Regions from separate parts of the Paenibacillus sp. 01L418 genome, predicted to be linked through region 3. Evidence: riboswitches for the same ligand, from Rfam matches in the RefSeq annotation. Region 3 holds a riboswitch; each other region holds the start of a gene.

Evidence for each region. Region 3 has a riboswitch for cyclic di-AMP ahead of AC1DSE_RS05730 (TrkH family potassium uptake protein). Riboswitches for the same ligand answer to the same signal wherever they lie in the genome.
Region 1: it holds a riboswitch for cyclic di-AMP, as region 3 does, so the genes downstream of both, AC1DSE_RS03930 (C40 family peptidase) here and AC1DSE_RS05730 (TrkH family potassium uptake protein) in region 3, are expected to answer to the same signal.
Region 2: it holds a riboswitch for cyclic di-AMP, as region 3 does, so the genes downstream of both, AC1DSE_RS26325 (hypothetical protein) here and AC1DSE_RS05730 (TrkH family potassium uptake protein) in region 3, are expected to answer to the same signal.

Annotation. Positions count from the first base shown of each region.
Region 1 covers NZ_JBFTSN010000015.1:15,426-28,668, forward strand. The annotation lists gene cyoA (ubiquinol oxidase subunit II) at 1-11, shown strand, start outside; gene AC1DSE_RS03865 (cbb3-type cytochrome c oxidase subunit I) at 74-2,044, shown strand; gene cyoC (cytochrome o ubiquinol oxidase subunit III) at 2,044-2,685, shown strand; gene cyoD (cytochrome o ubiquinol oxidase subunit IV) at 2,687-3,025, shown strand; gene AC1DSE_RS03880 (GNAT family N-acetyltransferase) at 3,196-4,215, shown strand; gene AC1DSE_RS03885 (hypothetical protein) at 4,301-4,990, opposite strand; gene AC1DSE_RS03890 (hypothetical protein) at 4,987-6,165, opposite strand; gene AC1DSE_RS03895 (hypothetical protein) at 6,198-6,761, opposite strand; gene AC1DSE_RS03900 (sigma-70 family RNA polymerase sigma factor) at 6,758-7,210, opposite strand; gene AC1DSE_RS03905 (YwhD family protein) at 7,516-8,040, opposite strand; gene AC1DSE_RS03910 (M1 family metallopeptidase) at 8,147-10,162, shown strand; gene AC1DSE_RS03915 (hypothetical protein) at 10,190-11,005, shown strand; gene AC1DSE_RS03920 (hypothetical protein) at 11,171-11,755, shown strand; gene AC1DSE_RS03925 (hypothetical protein) at 11,791-11,940, shown strand; cyclic di-AMP (ydaO/yuaA leader) riboswitch at 12,173-12,326, shown strand; gene AC1DSE_RS03930 (C40 family peptidase) at 12,330-12,806, shown strand; gene AC1DSE_RS03935 (FAD-binding domain-containing protein) at 12,965-13,243, shown strand, end outside.
Region 2 covers NZ_JBFTSN010000324.1:315-2,689, forward strand. The annotation lists cyclic di-AMP (ydaO/yuaA leader) riboswitch at 50-248, opposite strand; gene AC1DSE_RS26320 (hypothetical protein) at 688-1,116, shown strand; cyclic di-AMP (ydaO/yuaA leader) riboswitch at 1,163-1,324, shown strand; gene AC1DSE_RS26325 (hypothetical protein) at 1,328-1,753, shown strand; gene metE (5-methyltetrahydropteroyltriglutamate--homocysteine S-methyltransferase) at 1,827-2,375, opposite strand, start outside.
Region 3 covers NZ_JBFTSN010000025.1:161-4,818, forward strand. The annotation lists gene AC1DSE_RS05725 (potassium channel family protein) at 1-612, opposite strand, end outside; gene AC1DSE_RS05730 (TrkH family potassium uptake protein) at 631-1,971, opposite strand; cyclic di-AMP (ydaO/yuaA leader) riboswitch at 2,062-2,266, opposite strand; gene AC1DSE_RS05735 (CPBP family intramembrane glutamic endopeptidase) at 2,512-4,170, shown strand; gene uvrC (excinuclease ABC subunit UvrC) at 4,136-4,658, opposite strand, start outside.

The sequences.
Region 1 (13,243 bases), on a different contig from region 3:
CGGGTCATTAACCCGCTTTCAAGCAAATGCTTAAGAGGCGAGTTTGTGCCACAAACTTTTAGGAGGACCCCTCATGTTAGACAAAATTAAAGATTTCGCGTCCGAATTTTTCGTCACAGGCGATCCGCTTATTTTAGGGGCTCAAGTATCCATCGGCCTGTCGGTTGTGGCGATTATATTCACGCTTACCTTTTTCAAAAAATGGCGCTGGCTTTGGACGGAATGGCTGACCAGCGTCGATCATAAGAAGATCGGTATTATGTATATCATTGCATCTATTCTTATGTTGTTCCGCGGCGGCGTTGATGCGCTGCTCATGCGTGTTCAGCTCGCAGCGCCTGAAGTGGAGTTTTTGCAGCCGGATCACTATAACCAAATCTTTACGACGCACGGCGTAATCATGATCTTGTTCATGGCGATGCCGCTTATGTTCGGTTTATTCAATATCGTCGTTCCACTGCAAATTGGTGCCCGCGACGTTGCATTCCCGTTTTTGAACTCCCTTAGCTTCTGGATGTTCTTCTTCGGTGCCATGCTGTTTAACGTATCCTTCATTATCGGCGGTTCACCTGATGCAGGATGGCTCGCTTATCCGCCGCTCTCTGAGCTGTCAGGAAGTCCGGGACTCGGACAGGACTTCTATATATGGGGTATTCAAATCTCAGGTATCGGTTCATTGGCTACAGGTATTAACTTTATCGTTACGATTCTAAAAATGCGCGCACCAGGCATGAAGCTCATGCAAATGCCGATGTTCGTATGGTCTGTTTTGTCGTCATGTGTAACTATTATTTTCGCATTCCCAATTTTGACTGTTACCTTGTTCCTATTGTTCATCGACCGTTATCTAGGCGCTCACTTCTTTACGCTCGACGGCGGGGGCAACCCGATGATGTATATCAACCTCATCTGGATGTGGGGACATCCTGAGGTATATATTGTTATCTTGCCGGCTTTTGGTATTTTCTCTGAAATCGTTTCGGCTTTCTCGAAGAAAAAATTGTTCGGTTATAAGTCAATGGTATTCGCGCTTATGTCGATCAGCTTCTTCTCCTTCTTTACATGGGCGCATCACTTCTTCACAATGGGTTCAGGCGCCAACGTCAATGCTTTCTTCGCTTTGACAACGATGATTATCGCAATACCGACCGGGGTTAAAATATTCAACTGGCTGTTTACGATGTATCGAGGCCGAATTAGGTTTACGACTCCGATGATGTGGACGGTAGCATTTATTCCCTGCTTCGTTGTCGGTGGGATGACCGGGGTGCTCTTGTCTGTCGCACCTGCTGACTTCCAGTTCCATAACAGTTACTTCCTGATCGCGCATTTCCATCAGGTGCTTATCGGCGGCGTTGTGTTCGGTTACTTCGCAGGCCTTTACTACTGGTGGCCAAAAATGTTCGGCTTCCGTTTGCATGAAGGTCTTGGCAAATGGGCATTCTGGTTCTGGAACATCGGCTTGTATGTTTGTTTCATGCCGCAATACGCACTTGGCTTAATGGGTATGACGCGTCGTTTCAACGAATATGACTTCGATATGGGCTGGCAGCCTTTGAACGTCGTCTCTACTGTTGGAGCATTCTTGATGGGTATCGCGTTTATTTTCCAAGTATGGCAAATCGCTCACAGCATCAAGTTTTTCAAGAAAGAAAAGGATGGCGATGCATGGGATGGCCGTACACTCGAATGGTCGATACCATCACCTGCGCCGCTATATAACTTTGCTCGCTTGCCACAGGTTACTAGCCAAGACGAGTGGTGGGAAGAAAAGCAGCGCATTGCGAATGGTCAGCCTGCTAAACCACTTGCGCCGCTTGAACCGATTCATATGCCGAAAAATTCAGGTATTCCATTCATTATGTCGATCTGCTGGTTTATTGCAGGCTTCGGCTTCGTATGGGATTGGCTATGGATGGCCATACCAGGTCTAGTCGGCGTAGCCGTATGTATGCTTGTTCGTTCGTTCTCTTACGATACCGATTATTACATTCCGGTGGATGAGATTGAACGCACGGAAGCAGCGTTAAGGGGGACAAAATAATGGCACATGCAGTTTCCACTCCAGCAGGAGCGCATGGCGGACACGGCGCTGGACACGGCGGCGGTCACCATGACGATCATCACGATCAAGAATCGATGAAAATGTTCGGCTTCTGGCTGTTTCTTATAACCGACGTTATTTTGTTCGGTACGTTATTTGCAACCTATGTCGTCCTCCGTCTCAACACTGACGGCGGACCGACAGGTGCCGAATTGCTTGAGATGAACGGTATTATCATTTCGACCTTCATTCTACTGACAAGCAGCTTTACAAGCGGTATAGCCGTTCTTGAAATGAACAAAGGCAACAAGCGCGGCCTTATTCTTTGGCTCGCTATTACAGCAGTTCTCGGCGCTTCATTTATCTATCTTGAAGTAAATGAGTTCATGCATTTGGTGCACGAAGGCGCTAATATCGGAACAAGTGCTTACTGGTCAGCCTTCTTCGTTCTCGTCGGCACACACGGACTTCACGTTTCGCTTGGCTTAGTCTGGATGATTGCACTAATTCTTCAGATTAGACGCCGCGGCATTACACCCGTTACGAAGCGCAAAGTCGGCATCATCAGCTTGTACTGGCATTTCCTGGACGTCGTATGGATTTTCGTATTCTCAATCGTTTATTTGATGGGGGTGATGTAGGATGGAAAACCATAACACACATTCGCAGGACGCACACGGGTCCCACGGCGGATCGATGAAGTCTTATGTGATCGGCTTCCTATTCTCCATCATTCTGACAATCATTCCGCTTGTCGTAGTAATGAATGACCTGCTCAGCAAAAAAGCTGCAACGCTGCTCATCCTTGTGACGGCAGTTCTGCAATTTGCTGTTCAGCTTATCTTCTTTATGCACATACGGGATGAGGAGAAACCTCGCTTCAACCTGATGGCGCTTATATTCGGCCTCGTTATTTTGCTGACGATCGTCGCAGGTTCTGTATGGATTATGACTTACAATGCCGTTGCCGTCGCTTCATAATCGGCAATATGAATAAATATAAAGCTGTGCTAAAGTCTCTCTGACTTTGGCGCAGCTTTTTTTCGTTTGTTATTTAATGTTTATAGTCAAACTCTCCCTATCTAGGGCTGCTTCATCCGTGCCATAATCATCTTATATGAATACCGAAACGAAAGATGAGGTGGGACGCCATGTCCATTACACTACGCCCCTTGCAGCTGCCAGAGGACTACGAGCAGCTTGCACAATTGCTTAATCAAGTGTGGTCAGAACCGACGACTGCTGAGAACCTGCATGATGCAGATAAGAAGCTTTATGAGATTGGACATACATGGATGGATGAGAACGGACTGCTTGCCGGATACGATCGCGAGCGGCAGGTTGCAGTAAATGAGCAAGGCGATATTGTCGGCTACGCCTGGACGTGGCGGGCGCCTTGGACAGAGCCTGGCTACTTATGCAATACGCTTGTCGTATCAGAGTCTTATCGCAAGCAGGGAATCGGCCAATTGCTGTTAGCTCACATTGGAAAATGGGCTTTGAAAATCGGCGCTTCTACGCTCATTACTGAAGTATGGGACGATAATGAGGATGCGATTCAGTTTGCAAAGCGACATGCTTTTGTAATTGAACGCCATGCCTTCCAGTCCGTCCTTACACTTGGTGAACATGATGGAGCGCAACAACCGCAATTTCCAAGCATGCCAGACCTTGGGGCGCTACGCTTCCTAACGCTTGCCGATGAACCCGGTGAAGAAAGCGAACAGAAGCTGTATGAGATCTATAAAGAAACACTGGTAGACATTCCCGGTTATCTTGGTGAAGTCCCTGATTTCGTCGAATGGCGCAAATGGTATTTGAAAGTAGACGGCTATGCGCCTGAGCAAGTGATTATCGCTGCTGACGGCGACCGCTTCGTAGGGGTTACTAATGTCCTGCTTAATCCACAAACAAACGGGATGTATCATGAATATACCGGCGTAAGCAGAGCTTATCGCGGCAGGAAGATTGCTTTTGCTTTAAAGCTCAAAGCAATTGAGCTTGCTCAGCAGCATCAAGCCGCATACATCCGTACAGATAATGACTCAACAAATGCACCTATTCTCAGCATTAATCGCAAGTTAGGTTATATACCTCTTCGCGGCTCTTATCGTGTCCTAGCTCCTCTTCAAGAGGTGTTGAGTAAGTTGCCCATCGAAGTACAGCAATGAACGAGATCTCCTCATATCCCCTCTCTAAAAAAAAGCAGCTTGAAGCGAGAACATCCCGCTTCAAGCTGCTTTTCCAATTCCGCTACTAACGCCCCTGTTCCACAACCTCTACATCCTTCGGTACAATTAATGTCAGCTCCGGGCTGACCGTGTCTGAGATGAGGCCGCCGTCCCGGTGATCGACGGAACCAATCATGACATACATCGTTGAGCCAACAACATCGGTTTTCAGCATTTTATTGTCCAATCGCTCATACTTCTCGGATGACCAATAACGAATTTGGCCAAACAGCTTAAGCTCACGTGTTTCCGTAAGCTCAAGCGTCACGCCATCCAAGGTGTGCACAACAATCTTCTTAATATCAGCAGGCACCCCTATTTTCTTCGTTTCCACGAATGCCGATCGCTGCGTCATCTGTAGCCCTCGCTGCAGCTCATCGAACAAGCCCGTTGACATGAGCAGTGCAAGCCCGAGACTGGCTGTTCCAACCATTCCTACAAAAAAGACACTCATCCAGTCATAACGAACGATAGTACGCGCACTGCTAGAAAACTTCAAGTAAAGCAGCAGCTCCGCTCCGAGCATAATGAAAACGACGGGCGCGACCCACACGAGCACCTCGTAAGCCTCCATGTCCTGCCATAGAGAGACAGCTAACGCTGTCCCCACGAGAATCAGTGTCACGCCCATCGATAATGAGCCGACGCGCCAAGTGCGAACGCCTGATGGTTGATTGACAGACGGTTCAGCCATATTTACCGTGTTGGTGTTCAATGCGAATCCTCCTCGTACTTTCTTGGCATCGGCTTATGAAGCTCTGGCGGTTTACCTTTGCTCATTACCGGAGATGCCTTGCTTCCGAAAGCTAGACGCATGCCTACAATAATCATAATAAATGCGACAACCGCCGTTGGTATCATATATTTAATTTGCATGTATTGGGAATAAAGCTCCCTTGAGAAATGAGAAGTAACCTCTACAGCTACACGATCGAGCAAGTAATAAACGCCGAATCCCAGCAGCCCAAAACCAAACCAGCGCTGATAAGGGACAAGCTGCGTCAATACCGGTTCATCGGTAAGCTCCTGACGCTCATAACGAGACGTCTGCTGCAGCGCATCGAAGAAAGCAAAGCACCAGAACAGCGGAAGCAGGAAAAAAAACAGCGACAAGCGCAAATTGTCCATAATATAGACGGCGAGAAGAAAACCACCCATTAGCTGCAGGCCGCGTTTTTGCAAACCTAGATACAGATGTCCTGCACCTGGAAAAATAGCTAATGCGATAGCCAGCACTTTGCTTTTACGCCCAGAGGCGATATACGATTCCACGTCCTCAAATATAGCACGGTCCGCCACATGCTCCCCGCGCTGCTTGGCATGCAGCTGGCTAATTGCGTCAAACATGCTGTATATCCAAATAACAGGAAGCGCCAAAAGAAACACGAGCAGCTCTGCCCTGTGCGTTATCGTGCCTAAGAAGACGATAATCGCAAACCAGCCAATGAAGGAAATGAGGAAGGTAATACCCCGCTGCATAAGCCCCATATTCATATGCCCTAGACCCGGAATCAGAGAGAACATGATCGTCCGCGACTTCTCGCGCTGGCGCTCTTGCTCCAAAGGAACAAAGCCTGGCGAGAAATGATCAGCAGGATGCGCGAATGGATGCTGGTTTGCCCCGCCTGACGGCAATCCCTTGCCTAGCAGCAGGAAGATGACCATATCAATCATATTGATGATTCCCGCCATCGCCGCTATAAAAAACAAAAAGATATAAACTGTATCCTCCATATACCCGCCCATTAATCCAAATAGCATACACAATCCTATCGAACCAAAGAAAGCTCCCCCGTACAAAACCGCACGTACTGGGCGACCTGCATAGGCATGTCCTACGCCAGGTAAAAAAGAAAGAAAGAACGCCGCTAACGGGCTTTTATTCATCATTTATTCATTCCCTTCTGTCTTCTTTTTTTCATTTATCTAAATCGAGAAGCTTTTAAGCCATCGAGCCACGATCCGGTTTGATCAACCATTCTGTCTGACCAAGATTCGGAATGTCCACCTGCCGCCGCTGGTGGATTCGGCCTTATATCCTGCTGTTTATTCTCATTCATATCAAGCTGAGCCAGCTTCTGTGAGAAGGAGGCAAAAGTCCCGCTGGCAAGCAGCAGCAGCGTAATCGAAGCAGCTATGGTGTAATGCGTTACCGGATGCTGAAGCCATGTCCGCAGACGGCGAGGCTTCTCTTGTATAGTACTCGTCACAACATGTGGCCCGACTTCTCTATGATCATGTTCCTGCTCCATCATCAATTGCTCCACGACACGCTTTTCTATTTGCTCCATGTTAGGCATCGGCGTGGTTAAATCAGAATCTGCCCGCTGCATCTCGCCCTCAGCTGTTTCAATCGCAATGACGAACAGCTGCAAACAGAAGTCGCAAGCAGCCAAATGCTGCTCAACCGGTATACGCTCAGCCTCAACCAGTCTGTCGTTTACGTAACGGGACATTTGATCAGAAGAGATATGCTCAATCATCATTCGAAGTCCTCCTTCCGAAAATGGCGCTTCATCCAGCCTCTTGCACGGTACAGCCTGGACTCTACGCTTTTGCGTTCTAGTCCAGTTTCGGCTGCGATTTGTTCATATGACTTGTCTTCCATATAATAAGCGGTTATGACTTCACGATAGTTTTCCGGCATTTCATCAACTCGCTCTCGTATCTGCTGCCTATCCGCCTGTTCGATGGCTAATGTTTCTGCAGCAGGAGCAGACACAAGTTCTTCATGTACTTTTTCAGACATCGCTTCGCTATCCATTAGCTCCTCTGGCTTTCGTGCACGGCTGCGTTTGAAATCGATCGCTCGATTGACGGCAATACGGGTAATCCATGTTTTGAGCCCATCCAATCGACAATCCGGAAGGGAGCGATAAATTTGCAGCAGCACTTCCTGTGTAATATCCTCCGCATCATGCGGTGAACGAAGCACTGCGAAGACTGTTCTATATATATAAGGACCATATGCCTGTACAAAAGGACCAAAATGCTCGGGCCCGCCCTTCTGTACCTCTCTGATCCAATCCTCGTCTTGAATGTCGCTCCCCTCCTTCCCAATCTAATAGACGCCAGCTTGTCCCGCATACCCTGCACTTGCTGCCAAAAAAATTTTTTAAATGCTTTAACAGCCTCTATCAACGCGGAAAACCTCATCATTCGATAGGACTAGCCTACGAACGATGAGGTTCTCATCCATAATTCACAATAAACTCAATCTGCTGCTAATAACGCCAGCTGTTATACGTTCAAAGCTTGCTTAAGCTCATCTGGGGAGCGATCCCACCACTCAAGATTATGCTCCACAAGCAGCTTGCGAAGCGCCGATTTATCGACATCGCCAAGCTCGGACAAGTTATAGCGGCGTTTGAGTGATTGATCCAGCTTGTTCACGTGATCCGGGAGAAGCTTCCACCCGCGACGCGCCTCGGAATCAATCAGCATCTCGCATGCCGTAGCGCCCGCGTAATAGGAGCCTTCTTCATTGCGGTCAACCGCTACCCATACGATCCAGCATTGACGACCGTTCGGAGTATCCTCTTTGTTAGGCGTAAACTTAATGCCACGCTCTACTTTACTCTTTGCATGCATAGCGCCAACATCAATATAAGCAACGCCATCATCAATAATAACACAGGATACCGCGCTCAAATCGATCGTTCCTGCCCCAAAACCTTTATGTTGTTTGCTGCTCACTACGTTGAGCGACAGTGATTTCTTTTCTTTCTTAACCGGCTCCGCCGGTTGTCCTTGTTCTTCCGTCATGCGTATTCACACCTTCCCCGATACAATAATTCCATTTTAGCTAATAATCATCGAAAAGCAAACATATACATGCTGTAGATGCTTGTCAACGGGAGGGAAACGTTCAATGACTCCACGCTATTTCAAACGAATTTTACTCGTAATACTCGCAGTCGCGCTGCTCGGCATATCGATGCAGCATGACTTCGGGACTGCTTGGCAATCCCAATATACTTATGCTTTCGCCCCCGCCGCTAACGCCAAGCAAGCACTAGCGCCTGCTCAAAAGTCGGTCAAGCCGCCTGCCGTGCAGGAGCCGAATACGGTCATCACACCTAAACCGCAAGAGCTGAGCAAACGTGTCGTTGAGTACCATATCAACGTGCATTTAACGAATGATGCAAAGCAGCTGAACGGTGAGCAAACCGTAACTTGGACTAACCCTGGCAAAAAAACAGTGTCCGAGCTCTATTTCCATCTGTACCCGAACGCCTTTCAATCGGGCAAAACCACGTTTATGAAAGAATCCGGCGGCAAGCTGCGCCAGGACAAAGCAACAACCAATAGCCAAGGCTATATGAACCTGCTTACGCTAGAAACGCTGAACGGTGAGAGCCTTCTGCCACGTCTTCAATATGTACAACCTGACGATGGCAATGCCAATGATTTTACTTTGGCCAAAATCCGCTTGCCGGAGCCTATCGCTCCCGGCACCTCCGTAACGCTGCGAATGAGCTACGAGGTGAAGCTCCCAGAGGTATTCGCAAGAATGGGCTATTCCGGCAACTTCGTGATGGCTGGGCAGTGGTTTCCAAAGCTCGCTGTATATGAGACAGCCGGCATGCGCGGACGTACAGCTGAGGGCTGGAATGTCCATCAGTATCATGGCAATTCTGAGTTCTACAGCGACTTCGGCATATACAGCGTTCGGATTAATGTGCCTGAGAACTACACCGTCGCTGCAACGGGCTTCCAAACAAAGCCTATCGAGATCAAGGAAGCAACAAAGATTTACCAGTTTTATGCTGATGATATTCATGATTTTGCTTGGTCGGCCTCACCGGACTTCGTTTATGAAGAGACTGCTTATTCAGATACCGGCATTCCCGGTGTACGCATTAAGCTGTATCTTGATCCTGCGCATGCTGACCTTAAGGATCGCTACATGCATGCAGCCAAGTCCGCACTCTCAAGCTACGCCAAGTGGTATGGTGAATATCCTTACAGTACGCTGTCGATCGTCGTTCCGCCCAAAGGAGCGAACGGAGCTGGCGGCATGGAGTATCCAACACTCATTACCGCTTTCGCTGCAGAAAATGATAACCCAGGCTACGATCTTGAACGTACGGTCGTTCATGAGATTGGCCATCAATATTGGTACGGAATGGTCGCCTCTAATGAATTCGAGGAGGCATGGCTGGACGAGGGGTTTACGTCCTATGCCGAGGATAAAGTAATGGAGACGGCATATGGCTTGGAGCCGAATTTGCGCATGGAAGCGAGCTATATGACCAACCCTGCACCGCTCAAGCAGCAATCTTGGTCATACGCCAGCCACTCGCAATATGCCGAGAATGTATATCTGAGGGCAAAGCTGGTGCTCATTGGTATCGAGAATCAGGTCGGCTCCAGAACGATGCAAAAAATATTGCGAACCTATTTCCAAAAGTATAAGTTCAAGCATCCATCGACAGCAGACTTCCAGCGTGTTGTCGAACAGGTAACAAAAACGAAATGGAATGATTATTTCAGCCAATATGTCTACGGCAACAAAATGGCCGACTTTTCGATCGAATCGATTCATGTACGCCCAGTCACCCAAGATGGTGCTGAGATGTATGAATCTGTTGTACTCGTTAAGAAAAACGGCGGCAGCAATGGAGAGATTAAAGTGTTGATGAAGTTTACTGACGGCACCAAAATAACAAAGCTTTGGGATACTCAGGAATCCCATATGCAATATAAACAGCTGCATTCCGCTCCGCTTGAATGGGCAGTCGTTGACCCAAACAACAGCAATGTGCTTGATAATAAGCTCATTAACAACTACATGCAGGCTCAGCTGCCAGAGGATAAACGCACAAGATGGAGCCTCGGCGTTGTCCAACTAATTGAAGGACTGCTCGGGTCGCTGAGCTGGTAAGTAATTGCGTTCAAGGAGCGATAAACGATGAAAATACATTTGAAGCAAGGCTGGCGGTTAGCGGTAAAACATTTTTACATTGTTGTTTTATTATTTCTTTATCAGCTGATCTGGGGGTTCTTCCTTTACCGCTTCATTGATTCGGTCGTAGCTCCGCTGCTGCGTCGATATCCAAGCTCCGCTCCTTCAGAAGCAGCCGTTCAGCTATTCATGACCGAAGCACAATTCCAGCTGTTCAAGACCGATCTCATTAATCCTTACGTCTGGACGCTGGGCGGTCTCCTTGTTGCCCGAATGCTGATCACTCCCTTATTCAATGCCGGTCTATTCTATTCGTTAAATCAGTCCAGATCGAATAGAGGGACACGATTTCTAGAAGGTATTCGCAAAGCTTGGAAGCCTGTAGTTCTGCTTTACTGGATCGAGGTTATTTTATCTGTGGCTCCTGCTTGGTATGTGCTGCCGCGCTCACTGGATGCGCTTCTAGAGAGCGGCTCTATTCCAGAGCTGCTGCAAACGGTGCTGCCTAGCGCCCTTCTATGGCTCCTATGGGGCACAGTACTGCATCTGCTGTTTCTAGCCATGCAATTCAGCGCTGCATCAGGAGGAAGCATATTCCGTTCCTTATGGCACGCTCTCCGAAATTTCCTCACCTATGCAGCTGTGTCGCTCATCATGTGGGGGATTGGAGCGGCTGCTGGGCTTGTGGTGACAAGTCTCTCCATGCTGTGGGCCGGGCTGATTGCACTCATTCTGCATCAAGGCTATTATCTCATTCAAACACTGATGAAGGTTTGGACGATTGCCGCGCAATATGACTTTTTGGAAACGAAAAGAATGTAGCAAACCAAAAAAGCCTTCAGCGTCCTCTAGATGCTGAAGCAAAAATAAACCTTCATTCCACGCTTTGCTGTGGTGTGGAGGTTTTTTTTACAACTAACCGCAACTAAATGATGGCAGTTCTGTATAAATAACTGAAAGAAAATCAAAAATGGGGGATATTCACAAATGATGCGTAAAAAACTAGTTATTATATCCATGGTATTGCTCTTATCGGGCGGTTCATTGGTTGCAGCAGACAAACTATTTCAAAAGGTAACGCTCCTTTATAATAATAAGCAATCCACTGACGATGCTGTCGTTGTGGATGATAAGGTTTATATTAGCATTCGTTCTTTAAGTGACAGCCTTCAAGCCTTCGTCCAATGGAAGAGCAATGATAAGAAGCTCATTATTCAGAAGCCCAATGTGCATATGTTTCTAATGAACGAGAAGCGAGCTATGTTCGGACAGGTTGATAAAGGCAGTGTTCAGAAATTTTTAGTGCAAGCACAAATCGATAATTTGAATATGGCGATTTCAGAGTTCAAAGTGACCATCGTTGATCCTAATGATAAGGAAACGACAATCGACAGCCGCAGCCAGGATGATGATGATTTTAAAGAGTTCGTCGAAAAAGACACCTTTTGGTTCAGCTCCAAGCTCGTTTCCTACGATTTCAAAAATGCCGGAAAATACAAGGTACAGTTTTGGATGCAGCAAAAAAACAACGATCCACAGCTCATTTCTGAAAAAATCGTTACTGCAAAATAAATCTTTTTTTCGATTGCCCAAAGGGGGCTGTTCTCATGAACAGCCTCCTTTGTCTATTTCTGCCGCTCTATCTGGAGCAGCAGCTAGGCTGTCTGAATCTACGCTTATTCACGAGTGATATAGATGAGATTTTTCTAATTTATGAGGAGCAAAATGGTGAAATACCGCCGTTTACGGCACTTTAAGCTAGTCCTTGCGATATAGCGCCTAAAGGACAAAACGGTATATTTTACACAACATCCACATAATTAATGAAATTGACTCCATGTATTTAGTTAGAAAGCACTACTATGGCGTGTTTATATTACAGAAAGAACGGTTTAACGAAGCAAATTGTCAAAAGGTTACATGAGAATTATTAGAAATTGCCACTAAAGGCAGGAGATCATTGAAAATAATCGAATATTTCTCAAAGCAATAAAAAAACTGCCTAATTCCCTATTGGGATACGGGGGAACCACTTTGGGTGAATTGATTCCGACGTTTGAGTTTTTTTCAAACGCCCGAGGAATCATAGGGAGCCTTCAACCGAACCCCACAGCTAACCTCGTCGGCATTGGAAGGAGTTTCACAATTGAAGAAGATTACCACATTAATCCTGGGTCTCGTTCTCGTGCTCGCTTTTCAAGCGGGAAGCGCTTTCGCTGACTCAAAATTGAACGGAATTGTTAATGATCTTATTGGCACTCCGTACAAAAGCGGCGGAACGTCGTCGAAAGGCTTTGATTGCTCCGGCTTCACGAGCTATGTGTTCGAGAAAATGGGCATTGAGCTTTCACGTACTTCTGGTTCGCAAGCAAAAGAAGGTACAAAGGTCGCTAAGGCTGACCTCATTGCGGGAGATCTTGTGTTCTTCGACACAGTTGGCGGCAATAATAGCGCCGTATCCCATGTTGGCATTTACATTGGAGATGGAAAGTTTGTACATTCATCCTCGAGCAGAGGCGTTGTAACTGACAAACTTAACTCCGAGTACTATGAGGGACGATATGTAACTGCTCGTCGTATCATGGATGCTGATTCATACCAAGCCAACGTTGACGTAAAATAGAGCAACCTAATCCCTCTTCTTGAGGGTTGAACGGGTAGACTCATCTAGCAAAGCCGCAGTTTTTTGTCCTCTGACGACAAATGACTTGCGGCTTTGCTGTTTCATTCCAGCTGGAATGCGGCCGTTCAATGTTGCGCTTATGGAAGGAGCTATCACTGATGTATTTGTTTATTCACCGCAAGGATTTGCGTATTGCAGATTTGCGCGCTTTTGATTATTTGAAGAAAAAAGAGAAACAAGGCATTCATTTGCTAATCATAGATCCCGTTATTACAGGAGATGGCCGTTTAACTAGTCATAGCGGCCGGAATTTCATGGCGCAAGCCGCCTCGCTTCTGCACAGCTATTCTAATGCAGGAAAGGAACTGCATGTGCTTTATGGTAATCCTGCTGCGATCACCGAAGCACTGCTGCATGCGCATCCTATTGATGAGGTT
Region 2 (2,375 bases), on a different contig from region 3:
AGGTCTATGACACTCTGCGGTCGAAGTTAATCGATCACAAGCTTCATCATTCCTCTCTCGGTCCACGCTTACGAGGTTAGCTGTCGGATTCGGGCGGTGAGAGTCGCCCTACTTTGACCGGTATCCATGGCACCTGTCAAAGATTCACCCCTGCTCTGCGTTTGTTCGACTCTCACATCGAACAGGCGCATCGCGTCATTATTGGTTCCCCCGCTTCCGCTTTCACGGAAACTCAGCGATCAGTAAATCGAAACTTATTTATAAATCCTGTATCGAATATTACTCCTCGCTATAAATACTGTAAAGGCAGTCTGCTACCTAATTTAGCCAGTTTCAGCCTTGCAGAGCGATTCGCAACGCTTACATTCATTTCGATCTCTCGATATCTCACTATTTCTCAGTTTTACTCTTGTTTTCAAAAATAGTGTTCAATCCCTTTCCAACGATTTTATGCGTGAATAATCAGATTTCTCTATAATCGAGAATGGAAGAGAATAAACGAGTATTTCGAAGAATAAATATCTTTTTACTGCCATAACGAATGGATTTCTTTTAATATGGCATATGGCTGCCTTTTCACGATATACCACAGTTTTACAATATTGCATTTCGGGTTTACCATAGACGGCAAGCCAATATGGCTGAGTATTATCGGTGAATTATTCAAATCGAGGAGAGATCTCATTGATGTCTACACCAGTTGAAGTACCTTTGCCAAGCTTGGAAAATCATCCTGCTGCCTTGTTTGAAATTAAACGAATTCAAATGTTTGTGCTGCCGGCTTGCTTGCTTGAATCGAATGGTTACCGTGTTTGCCTGAGGCTCTCCACTGCTAATGGTCATGGCTGGAGTGAGCTGTTTATTAAAAAATCCGAGAAGCCTTGCGACTGGATCAGATGGAGCAGTATGCTGCTAAGGTTCATCGGCACACTTCCTCTTGCGTCTCCTTTTGTTTTTCAAACAGATCCAATGATGAAGGACGAGCGTATATTTCATTTGTTTGCAGCCGCTGCTTTGCATATAGAATCCAATCATTACACTTTTCCAAACTGTGAATATGACCGTGAAGAGCATACTTTATTTAAACAAGCTATCTCTTATGTATCGTTATTTTAAGCACTTCTGATTTACAGATGCGTTAATGAAGGGTATAATTAAGAGTAAACTATTTACGCTGAATTTTTCGAATGAAAAAGCGGGGGAACCATCGCGATCGATCGAGATCGATTCGCAAGGGGTGAATCCAGGGATTTGTAACCCTGGTAGGGCTTTCTCTCTAGCCCGAATCCGACAGCTAACCTCGTAAGCGAATAAAGGAGAGATGTATATGTTGACAAATTGTGCACGAAATCTGCATCTTTTTACGGAACAGACCCCTTATTTATCTGTCACACGAATCGAGCTATTCGTCATTCCTGCTCTTGCCGTCGATTCTGCAGGCCATCGCGTATGTCTTCGTTTAACAAGCAATCAAGGCTTCGGCTGGAGTGAACTATTTGCCAGCGACACAGAAGAGCTCATTGACTTAGAACGATGGAGCGACCTGCTTCAGTCTTTTATCGGCAGCATTCCTCTACCACCTCTTAACCAGTATCACTATGACAAAACGGATCAGGATGGGCGCGTTCTCGACTTATTCGTCTCCGCCGTCAAGCATGTCCTAGCACAATCCGCCGATGCAGCCCCGTACAGCAACGACCATGAAGAGTCTGTTTTGCGTCAACGTTCCGTCTCCTACATCTCTTTGGATTAATTTCGTTCATAAGAAAAAAAAGGCAGTCCAGAACAGATAACCTAGTTCTGGACTGTCTTATTGTATTTAGGGATTAAACCTTCGCTAATGCAGCACGCTGCTCTCTGACTTGGTAAGTAGCCAGCATCATGTTGCGTAGTGAAGCAACCGTTTCTTCCATTCCGCGTGTTTTCAAGCCGCAGTCCGGATTAATCCAGAAGAGCGCAGGATCTAGCACTTTAATGGCGCGCTCGATCATGCTGACCATTTCTTCCACTGAAGGTACACGCGGGCTGTGAATATCGTAAACGCCTAAGCCGATGCCTTGGTCATAGGTGTTCTCCTCAAAGCTATGAATCAGCTCGCCATGGCTGCGCGAGGTTTCAATGGAGATGACATCCGCATCCAGCGCAAGAATGGAATCGATAATATCATGGAACTCACAATAACACATATGTGTATGAATTTGTGTTGTGTCACGCACAGCTGAAGTCGATAGACGGAACGCATGCACGCCCCATTTTAAATAGGCATCCCAATCACTGCGTTTAAGCGGCAAGCCTTCTCGCAAAGCTGGCTCATCAACCTGGATCATCTCTATACCTGCGCTCTCAAGCGCCTTTACTTCCTCTGAGAGTGCAAG
Region 3 (4,658 bases):
AATAACCATGACATCACGAAGTGAAAGGACATCCGTTGCTGTCGGTGCAATAATGATGCCATTAGGCTTATTTATGGCTACGATGCTGCATCCAAATCTAGCTCGCGGATTAAGATCATGCAATGACTTGCCATCCAAGCATTGCGGTACGGCAAGCTCGGCGATCGTATACTCTTTGGAAAGCTCGATATAATCTAATAGATTTGGGGATACAAGCTGATGCGCAACTCGAATACCCATATCGCGCTCAGGATAGACCACGCGGTCTACACCGATTTTCTCAAGCACCCGGCCATGCAGTTCAGTCAAAGCTTTCGCTACAACTTGCTTCACTTCCAAATCCTTAAGCAGTATGGTTGTTAAAATGCTGGATTGAATGTCATCGCCAATCGCGACAACTCCGCAATCAAAGTTTCTTACACCCAAGGAGCGCAGCGCTTCTTCATCCGTACAATCAGCTGATACAGCATAGGTTAGAATACCGCTCATGTCCTGAACGGCTTCTTCATCCTTATCTATTCCAAGCACCTCATGGCCAAGCTGGACGAGTTCGCGCCCTAAGCTCGAACCAAATCTCCCTAAGCCGATGATGACAAATTGTTTCTTTTTAATTCCCACTTGCAAAGTCTCCTATCCAATCGTAATTTTGCCTTCTGGATGCCGATAAAGCTCTTTCTCTGTACGAGGCCCAAGCGCGTATGCGAGCGTCAGGGGTCCAAGTCTTCCGGCAAACATGGTTAATGCAATGACTATTTTCCCAACAAGGCTCAGCTCTGGCGTAACACCAACGGATAATCCTACTGTTCCAAATGCTGATGTCGCTTCAAACAATAGCTTTATAAAAGCTTGATCCTCCGTCATCGACAAGATCATCGTTACAATAATGACAAGCGATAAAGAGATCAAAGTAATCGTGAGTGCTTTAAAAATTCTGTCTTTGCCTAATCTGTAACGGAAAAGAACGATGTCCTCTCGTCCTCTAATCATTGCAAATACAGCGCCGACCAGCGTTGCAAAAGTTGTTGTTTTGATACCGCCGCCCGTCGAGCCGGGCGAGGCGCCAATAAACATTAATATAATGGTGAAAAACATCGTTGCTTGCCGGATAGCCGTATAATCAAGCGTATTGGCTCCTGCCGTCCGCGGCGTTACCGACTGGAAGAACGAGGACAAAATTTTCCCGCCCCAGTCCAGAGAGCCCAGTGTCTTCGAATTCGAGAATTCAAAAATAAATATGACGAGTGTCCCTACTGCAATAAGCGTTCCTGTCATAGATAGCACGACCTTGCTGTGCAGCGACAGCTTGCGGTTTTTGCGGAACTCCATCAGGTCCGACATAACGACAAAGCCGAGTCCACCCGAAATAATCAGCATCATAGCTGCAATATTGACGACTGGATCAGAAACGTATAAGGTCAAGCTGCGATAGTTCCCAAAAATATCAAAACCAGCATTGTTAAACAATGAAACCGCATGAAAGGCTCCAAAATAAATCGCTTTGCCCAGCGGCATATCAAATGCAAACCTCGAAGCAAACAACGCAGCGCCAATAAGCTCTATTGTCAATGAATACACAATAACGCGTCTAATCAAACGCACGATGCCTTCCATGCTCGACTGGTTCATGGATTCCTGCAGCAAAAGCCGCTCACGCAGCGAAATCCTCTTGCGAAGTACGAGCGCTACCAGCGTTGCCATCGTCATAAATCCGAGTCCGCCAAGCTGGAACAGGCACATTAATATGATTTGACCCCATATAGAGAAATAAGTTCCGGTATCAACGACAACTAACCCTGTTACACAGGTTGCCGAGGTTGCCGTAAACAGCGCATCTATAAAAGGCAATCTCTCACCGCTTACCGATGCAAAAGGCATGGATAATAATAAGGCACCCAGCAATATAATAAGAGCGAATCCACTTACCAAAATACGCGGGGGTGACCACTTCAAAACATTCCAACTAACCTTCATTCATTTCCCTTCTTTTTGATTATGTCATATTGTCATTTATTGTTTTTAAGCATAAAAAAAAGCACTGGAAACTCAAGTGCTCGTGCGATGAGTCCTGTTCCAATACGCCTTCGAGGTTAGCTGACGGATTCGGGCCTGGACAGGCAGCCCTATTCAGCGGAAGAAGACGATGCTTCACCGCTAAAATTCACCCCATGCTATCTAATGTTGAACTGCTTTGCTTTCAGCAGGCTCATCCATTTAGACAACTTTATGGTTCCCCCGATTTCCTTAGGAAATTCGGCTATGCTATGCAATTAGTATGACGATAACGATTATAATCCCTAAGCACTCCTGATATAAAGGTGACGTTTATGACAAACAGGACGATATTAGCTCAAATTAGGGCAATGGGACGAACCAGCACATAGCTAGCTTGCTGGACATCGTTATTTCGCATTTTTTTGAAAACAAACGGTCATTTTCATTGGATAATTTAGGGATTCATATGTTAAGGTAATAAAATGAGCTATTTATTATGAAGACAGTTGAGGTGAAACTATGATTGATTCTATTAAACCCAATGAATGGAAACGATTTATATGGGCAGCAGTTGCTTGCTTTATTATTTATGGAGCCGTACAAATCGTTCCAATGATTACAGCTATCTCATCTGGCGAAATGAATACCAAGGTCATTACGAAATCAGCGGCGGAGGATAAGGCGTCTGCATTTGTTGAAAAAGAAACAGGCTTGAAGGTGAAATCAGCTAAAGCTGTACATCAAACCGATAAAATTATGAATGGCTACTTATCTAAATATGAGCTAGTCAAAACATATACGGATAAATATGACCCTAGGTTTCCTACAGATACGTTTCAGGTTGATCTTAAATTCGTAGGCGGCGGCAGCGGATATGTTTATCTGCATATGCACAGCGGGAAAGTCGTAGCTTGGAACTTGAAGCTTGATGAACTCGACGGTCAAAGACTAACAGAAGATGAAATGCAAAAAGTGGTTAAAACATTTTTGAACAATCAATCATTCAACAGTGAACAATTTTTAATTAACAAACAAATGAAACCAGCTGGATCATTGAATGCAAATGGTGATTTGGTCGCAATGCCTCTCTCTGGATATGAAATGAAAAATGCACAGTTTATGATCACTTTAGATGCTCTTAACATTAATGAAAAGACGGTCATTACGAGATATAAACCTACATTTAAAGCACCATCCGATTACATAAACTATGTAGAGAAACAAGATAAAATAGCTGGATACCTTACCTCTATCGGTTATCTGTTCATGAGCTTCGTTTTATTCGTCTTAGCTATTATTTACTCCGTTTTGTATCGAAAACATACATCCTTTAAATACGGAATCGTATTAACGATCATTTATTTAATTACTTATACGATCATGAATTTAAACGTTCTGGATGGTATCCGGGCTACGCTCGGCGAGACGGATATGGCAGGCGCTACCGTTTCGATCACTGCCATCGTAAGTGTTCTGCTAGCGATTCCAATGGCAGGTTCCATTTATGTATCCATTGTTGCCGGAGACGGCCTCTGGAAGGCGCAGGGCCGCGCTTTATGGCCGCGTTTTGGTCAAAGAGGGTATGGCGATTATGTTTGGCGCAGCGTCGGCTTGTCCTATTTATTCGCGATCATCTTATTCGCAATTCAATCGGTTATCTTTATCGCCTTGAAGCTGTCCATTGGCACTTGGGAAACATCAGATGCCTCACAATCCCCATACAATATGGGCATTCTTTGGCTGATGCCCGTGCTTGCTTGGGCTGCCGCAATTGGCGAAGAAGCCGTATTCCGCTTCTTCGGTATTGGACTATTTCGCAGGTGGTTTAAAAACACGTTTGCCGCAGCACTGCTGCCTACCTTCTTCTGGGCGCTCGGCCATGTGATGTATCCTTTTTATCCGTCTACGACGAGATTGTTTGAGCTGATGATTATCGGGCTGTTGTTCAGCTTTATCTTCGTCAGATACGGCTTCATTACAGCCATGTTCACCCATGCCATCTTCAACAGCGTTGCAGTTGGCCTATCCTTGCTCACTATTGGAACAGCACCGAACATAATCTCGGCTATTTTCTTCTCCGTGCTGCCGGTACTGATTGCATTTGTTCTAAAATATTTAAGTCACAAAAAAGAGAAGAAGCCGTCTATGACGACGACTCCTCCCCTAGGGCAGCTATAATTTGCGAAGCTAATTTATCACCAATAGATAGAGGCCGGAAGTCTTCGACTGAGGCCTCTTTTATTTTTTTGATCGAGCCAAAATGCTTGAGCAGCAGCTTGCGTCGTTTCTCGCCAATGCCCGGAATCGAATCAAGCTTCGACTCCACCATGGATTTGGCGCGCTGCTCGCGGTGGAATGTAATCGCAAAGCGATGCACCTCATCTTGAATGCGCTGCAGCAAATAAAACTCCTGGCTGTCCCTTGGCAAAGGAACAATCTCCGCAGGATCTCCAGTCATAAGCTGCGCTGTCTTATGCTTTGCATCCTTCACAAGACCGCAAACCGGGATGTATAACCCAAGCTCATTCTCAAGCACGTCGAGCGCCGCTGATATTTGCCCTTTGCCTCCATCGACTACAATCAGATCCGGCGGAGCTAATTCCTCTTTCACCACACGCTCGTAGCGGCGCCGTATGACCTCGCGCATCGTTTCGTAGTCATCTGGA